3 regions of the Streptomyces sp. NPDC041124 genome follow, and region 1 is predicted to be linked to each of the others. Evidence: predicted binding sites of a transcription regulator. Region 1 holds the regulator's gene; each other region holds the start of a gene.

Region 1 (2,251 bases):
ACGTACAGGTCGCCGGCGGGGCCGCCGCCGGGGCCGACCTCGCCCTCGCCCGCCAGCTGGATCCGGGTGCCGTTGTCGACACCGGCCGGGATCTTGACGGTGAGGGTGCGCCGGGAGCGGACCCTGCCGTCGCCCGCGCACTCCGGGCACGGGGTCGGGACCACGGTGCCGAAGCCCTGGCACTGCGGGCAGGGGCGGGACGTCATGACCTGGCCCAGGAAGGACCGGGTGACCTGCGAGACCTCACCGCGGCCGCGGCACATGTCACAGGTCTGCGCGGTGGTGCCCGGGGCCGCGCCCTCACCGCTGCAGGTGGTGCAGACGATCGCCGTGTCGACCTGGATGTCCTTGGTCGTGCCGAACGCGGCCTCGTCGAGCTCGACCTCGATGCGGATCATCGCGTCCTGGCCCCGGCGGGTGCGCGAGCGCGGTCCGCGCTGCGACGCCGTGCCGAAGAACGCGTCCATGATGTCGGAGAAGTTGCCGAAGCCGCCGGCCCCGAAGCCGCCCGCGCCGCCACCGCCGGCCCCCGAGAGCGGGTCGCCGCCGAGGTCGTAGACCTGCTTCTTCTGCGGGTCCGACAGCACCTCGTAGGCGGCGTTGATCTCCTTGAACCGCTCCTGGGTCTTCGGATCGGGGTTGACGTCCGGATGCAGCTCGCGGGCGAGCCGCCGGAAGGCCTTCTTGATCTCCTCCTGCGACGCGTCGCGGCGCACGCCGAGTACGGCGTAGTAGTCCGTGGCCACTACGACTCCGCCAGGATCTGTCCGACGTACCGTGCCACTGCGCGTACCGCTCCCATCGTTCCGGGGTAATCCATGCGGGTCGGGCCGACCACACCGAGCTTGGCGACAGTCTCGCCGCCCGAACCGTAGCCGACCGACACGACGGACGTGGAGTTGAGTCCTTCGTGGGCGTTCTCGTGACCGATACGGACGGTCACGCCCGGATCCTTCGCCTCGCCGAGCAGCTTGAGGAGCACGACCTGCTCCTCGAGCGCCTCCAGGACGGGCCGGATCACCAGGGGGAAGTCATGTCCGAAACGGGTGAGATTGGCGGTTCCGCCGATCATCAGCCGCTCCTCGTTCTCCTCGACGAGCGTCTCCAGGAGAGTGGAGAGCACCGTCGAGACCGTACCGCGGTCCTCGGCCTCGAAGGCCTCCGGCAGGTCTTCCACCAGACTCGGCACATCCGTGAACCGGCGGCCCGCGACCCGGCTGTTGAGCCGCGCCCGCAGGTCCGCGAGGGACGTCTCACCGAACGGCGCCGGGCAGTCGACCATGCGCTGCTCGACCCGGCCGGTGTCCGTGATCAGCACCAGCATCAGCCGCGCGGGCGCCAGCGACAGCAGTTCCACGTGCCGCACCGTCGAGCGGGTCAGCGACGGGTACTGCACGACGGCGACCTGCCGGGTGAGCTGCGCGAGCAGCCGTACGGTCCTGGCCACCACGTCGTCGAGGTCGACGGCGCCCTCGAGGAAGTTCTGGATGGCGCGCCGCTCGGGGGCGGTCATCGGCTTCACACCGGCGAGCTTGTCGACGAACAGCCGGTAGCCCTTGTCGGTGGGGATGCGCCCGGCGCTGGTGTGCGGCTGGGCGATGAAGCCCTCGTCCTCCAGGGCCGCCATGTCGTTGCGCACGGTGGCCGGGGAGACGCCGAGGTTGTGCCGCTCGGTGAGCGCCTTGGAGCCGACGGGCTCCTCGGTGCCCACGTAGTCCTGGACGATGGCGCGCAGCACCTGGAGTCTGCGTTCACTGAGCATCGCGCACCTCCAGTAGCCTTCCGCCCGGTAACGGCTCTGGCACTCTTCGCACGCGAGTGCCAGACTTCCCCGGCCCAGTGTACGGCCGGGGGGTACACCCCGGGCAAGGCCGGTCCCGCGCCGTCGCGCCGGGCGGCGTCGTCCCCGATAGCGTCCCGTCATGACCGTGACTTGGGAAGAGTCGGGATGGGAGCAACTGGCGCCCGGGGTGGGGCGGTGCCGGCTGCCGGGATGGGACTGCACGGCGGGCCTCGTGGTGGGGGCGGACGGCGTACTGCTCGTCGACGCGGGCTCGAGTCTGGGCGAGGGCGCGCGGTTGCGGGCCGAGGCGCGGGCGCTCACCGGCCGCCGTGTGACGCATCTCGCGCTCACCCATCCGCACTTCGACCACGTCCTCGGGGCGGCCGCGTTCGCGGGGGCGGAGGTGTTCGGGGCGGTGGGCATGGAGACCGTGCTGACGGCGCGGGGGCGGGAGGAGCTGCGCGCGGA
Region 2 (2,251 bases), on a different contig from region 1:
GGGTCGCTGGGGCTGGTCGCGCAGTTCCCCGCGCCCCTGGTAAGTCATCCGACCGGAGGTTTTCACGTGAGCGTCACCGTCCGTATCCCCACCATCCTGCGTACGTACACCGGCGGCAAGGCCGAGGTGAGTGCCGAGGGGGCGACCCTCGGGGAGGTCATCTCGGACCTGGAGAAGAACCACACCGGGATCGCCGCCCGGGTGCTGGACGACCAGGGCAAGCTGCGCCGGTTCGTCAACGTCTACGTCAACGACGACGACGTGCGGTTCGAGCAGGGGCTCGACACGGTCACCCCGGACGGGGCCGGCGTGTCGATCATTCCGGCGGTCGCCGGAGGCTGATCATTACCTTCGGTAATGACGGTTACCGAGCGTTTGGCTCATTGCCCCCTCCGTGAGAGATCCGGAGGGGACAATTCCATGGGATTGAGCGCGGTAGAGTTGGGGAACGCGCTCCCGATCCACTGATCGAGCACACTGAATTCCTGCCGCGGATCCGACTGGATGTAGCCAAAGTGTGGGCACTCTACGCGGCATTTGTGACCTTTGTCCGGCCCGACTTGCCCTGAAAAGGGGAGAAATCCCGCCACATTCCGGACCGGTGTCGTCCAGATTTCTCGTCCGATTGACCTGTTGCAGACGGCAGTTGGACAGATACATTCAGCCGCGGTCGACGCGTTCCGGCGCACGCCCCCAACCGTTTGGGGGGTGAGGTCTGACCCGGGTCCGCGAAGTGTGGATCTGTGCAAGGGCCAGTAATAGGGGAGTTAGGCATGGCTCAGGGCACCGTCAAGTGGTTCAACGCGGAGAAGGGGTACGGCTTCATCGCGGTCGACGGTGGTGCGGATGTTTTCGTCCACTACAGCGCGATCCAGATGGACGGCTACCGCACCCTCGAAGAAGGCCAGCGGGTCGAGTTCGAGATCTCGCAAGGTCAGAAGGGCCCGCAGGCCGACATGGTTCGTCTCAGCGCCTGAACGCGCTACCTGCCGCAAGCATCTTCTGCCGACGAAGGGCCCGTACCTCCCCTTGGGGGTGCGGGCCCTTCGCCGTGCCCGGCCTCCCCGTCGTGTTCGCGCGCGGCTGAGTACCCCCGGGTACTCCCCCCAGGCGCTTGCACTCGCATGGGTCGAGTGCTAATCATTGCGTTAGCACTCTGAAGGTGAGAGTGACAACGAAGGACCGGGTCGGTGAGGCCCGCAGGTCGCGTGGGGCAAGGAACCACGGGGCCGGCGAGCCGTCCGTCGCGGGCGCGGGCGCGGTCCGAAGGAATCACCCCCAGTCCTGGAGGGACCACTTCACATGGCCAAGATCATCGCGTTCGACGAGGAGGCGCGGCGCGGCCTCGAGCGCGGCATGAACCAGCTCGCGGACGCCGTCAAGGTGACGCTCGGCCCCAAGGGCCGCAACGTCGTCCTCGAGAAGAAGTGGGGCGCCCCCACGATCACCAACGATGGTGTGTCCATCGCCAAGGAGATCGAACTCGAGGACCCGTACGAGAAGATCGGCGCCGAGCTGGTCAAGGAAGTCGCCAAGAAGACGGACGACGTCGCCGGTGACGGTACGACCACCGCGACCGTTCTCGCCCAGGCCCTGGTCAAGGAGGGCCTGCGCAACGTAGCCGCCGGCGCCAACCCGATGGCCCTCAAGCGCGGTATCGAGAAGGCCGTCGAGGCCGTCTCCGGTGCCCTGCTGGAGCAGGCGAAGGACGTCGAGACCAAGGAGCAGATCGCCTCCACGGCCTCCATCTCCGCCGCCGACACCCAGATCGGCGAGCTCATCGCCGAGGCCATGGACAAGGTCGGCAAGGAAGGCGTCATCACCGTCGAGGAGTCCCAGACCTTCGGTCTGGAGCTGGAGCTCACCGAGGGTATGCGCTTCGACAAGGGCTACATCTCGGCGTACTTCGCCACCGACATGGAGCGTATGGAGGCCGTCCTCGACGACCCGTACATCCTGATCGCGAACTCCAAGATCTCCAACGTCAAGGACCTGCTCCCGCTGCTGGAGAAGGTCATGCAGTCGGGCAAGCCGCTGCTGATCATCGCCGAGGACGTCGAGGGCGAGGCCCTGTCGACCCTGGTGGTCAACAAGATCCGCGGCACCTTCAAGTCCGTCGCCGTCAAGGCCCCGGGCTTCGGCGACCGCCGCAAGGCCATGCTCGGCGACATCGCCATCCTCACGGGCGGCGAGGTCATCTCCGAGGAGGTCGGCCTCAAGCTGGAGAACGCGACGATCGACCTGCTGGGCA
Region 3 (2,251 bases), on a different contig from region 1:
CCTTGCCGACCTTGTCCATCGCCTCGGCGATGAGCTCGCCGACCTGCTGGTCCTGGGCGGACAGCGCGGCGACGGCGGCGATGTCGGACTTCTCGTCGATCGGGCGGGCCGAGGCGAGCAGGTCCTCGGAGACCGCGGCGACGGCGGCGTCGATGCCCTTCTTCAGGGCGGCCGGGGAAGCACCGGCGGCGACGTTCTTCAGGCCCTCGCGGACCAGCGCCTGGGCCAGCACGGTGGCGGTGGTGGTGCCGTCACCCGCGATGTCGTTGGTCTTGGTCGCCACCTCCTTCACCAGCTGCGCGCCGAGGTTCTCGTACGGGTCCTCGATCTCCACCTCGCGGGCGATCGTGACACCGTCGTTGGTGATGGTGGGAGCGCCGAACTTCTTGTCGATGACGACGTTGCGGCCCTTCGGGCCGATCGTCACCTTCACCGTGTCGGCAAGCTTGTTGACGCCGCGCTCGAGGGCGCGACGGGCGTCCTCGTCGAACTTCAGGATCTTCGCCATGGCAGCGGGAGCCCTCTCGGAAATCTAGGGTGAATCACTGCGCCCCTGGGCGCCCGGCTCCTTGTCGGATGCTGGGGCCAGGGGCGCAGTGTTCGAGCAAAAGTGCTTGCTTCGAGGCCGGGTTGCCCGGGGTGTCCCCCGGGTTCTCCCTTACTTCTCGACGATCGCGAGGACGTCGCGGGCCGAGAGGACGAGGTACTCCTCGCCGTTGTACTTGACCTCGGTGCCGCCGTACTTGCTGTACAGAACGACGTCGCCGACCTTCACGTCGAGTTCGACGCGCTTGCCGTCCTCGATGCGGCCCGGACCGATGGCCAGGACGACGCCCTCCTGGGGCTTCTCCTTGGCGGTGTCCGGAATGACCAGGCCCGAAGCCGTGGTCTGCTCGGCGTCGAGCGGCTGGACCACGATGCGGTCCTCGAGCGGCTTGATGGCAACCTTGGAGCTGGCGGTCGTCACGATCCGACCTCCCCCTTCGGAGATCTCACGGGGTTAACTGTCTGAGGTGGCGACCAGGTCGATCCGTCGTCGCGGGTGCCGGACCTGCCCGTCGCTGTGTTGGCACTCTCCAGGGGGGAGTGCCAGACCCGAGACTATGACCGGGATTAGCACTCGGTCAAGCGGAGTGCCAATTGCCGTGCGGCGCGTCGGGGGTGGGGGGTGTTGTTTCGCACCGGGTTGTGCGGCTCGCGGTGGTGCGGTGACCGTCTCTGGGGGCTGCCGCCCCCAGGCCCCCGCTTCGGCCCTGGACGGGCCTCGTCCTCAAACGCCGGACGGGCTGGAGGGTGAGCGGTGCTCGCCGGGCACCGCCGACGGGGCGGAAGCCGGGCCTCACCCACCAGGCACCGCCGACGGGGCGGCGCGTCCCGTGTAGTGCTCCAGCTTTCCCACCCTCAGTCCGCGCTCCGTCAGCTGTTCCAGCAGCCGCTCCGTCCGTTCCGCCAGGGACAGGGACGGGGCTTCGCCCGACGGTACGGAGACGATGTCGCCGGGGTTCAGGTGGTGGGGGCCGTGGGTGTAGGTGAGGTGGCCGTCGGGTTCCAGGGTGACCCGCCACAGGACCACCGCCTCGATGCCGCAGTCGGCGGCGGCGCGCAGGGTGGTGGTGTCGTACGTGCCGTAGGGCGGGCGGAAGAGGCGGGGGCGGATGCCGAAGCGGGAGGTGAGCTTGCGCTGCTGGCCGCAGATCTCGGCGCGCTGGCCGGCGTAGGGCAGGCCGCGCAGGGCGGGGTGGTCGAGGGTGTGGTTCTGCAGGCTCGCGCCGACGGCGCGCAGGCGGGCGAAGTGGGCGTAGCCGGGGCCCACCACACTGTCCGTCAGGAACATGCTGACGGGGAGCCCGCGTTCGCGCACCAGGTCGATGAAGCGGGGGTCGCGTTCGGCGCCGTCGTCGTAGGTGAGGAAGACGACCCCGTCGCGGGTGGGGACGTGGTCGACGACGGGCGGGAGGGCGCCGGTCCCCGGCGCCGGGCCCGCTCCGGGCGCACGACCCGCCCCGCTCTCGGCGCTGCCCCCGGCCCCGTCCCCCGTGCCGCCGGACGGACCGCATGCGGCGATCACGGCCAGCAGGGCGCCGGCGCCCGCCAGGAGCCGCACCCTCACAGGTAGTCCTCCAGGCGGGCGACCGCGTACCCCTCCGCCGTGACCTTGTTCAGGAAGCGGCGGATCATGTCCGGCATGGTGCCCTTCCAGTCGTCGCGGCCCCGGAAGTGGCTGAGGACGATGTCGCCGGGGTGCAGCGAG

Evidence for each region. Region 1 encodes HrcA, which represses chaperone genes, less so after heat shock. Its sites were predicted from a motif close to TTNGCACTCNGNNNNNCNGAGTGCNAA; they were not measured.
Region 2: the regulator HrcA is predicted to act here: its motif matches at 1,114-1,140, upstream of groL (chaperonin GroEL).
Region 3: the regulator HrcA is predicted to act here: its motif matches at 1,114-1,140, upstream of groES (co-chaperone GroES).

The regions. Positions count from the first base shown of each region.
Region 1 covers NZ_JBVIYR010000002.1:807,955-810,205, forward strand. Annotated here, with positions in the region: gene dnaJ (molecular chaperone DnaJ) at 1-746, opposite strand, end outside; gene hrcA (heat-inducible transcriptional repressor HrcA) at 746-1,762, opposite strand; gene ACZ6A9_RS08165 (MBL fold metallo-hydrolase) at 1,923-2,251, shown strand, end outside.
Region 2 covers NZ_JBVIYR010000014.1:50,659-52,909, reverse strand. Annotated here, with positions in the region: gene ACZ6A9_RS30170 (MoaD/ThiS family protein) at 67-342, shown strand; gene ACZ6A9_RS30165 (cold-shock protein) at 774-977, shown strand; gene groL (chaperonin GroEL) at 1,303-2,251, shown strand, end outside.
Region 3 covers NZ_JBVIYR010000001.1:621,515-623,765, forward strand. Annotated here, with positions in the region: gene groL (chaperonin GroEL) at 1-508, opposite strand, end outside; gene groES (co-chaperone GroES) at 659-967, opposite strand; gene ACZ6A9_RS02900 (polysaccharide deacetylase family protein) at 1,340-2,110, opposite strand; gene ACZ6A9_RS02905 (polysaccharide deacetylase family protein) at 2,107-2,251, opposite strand, start outside.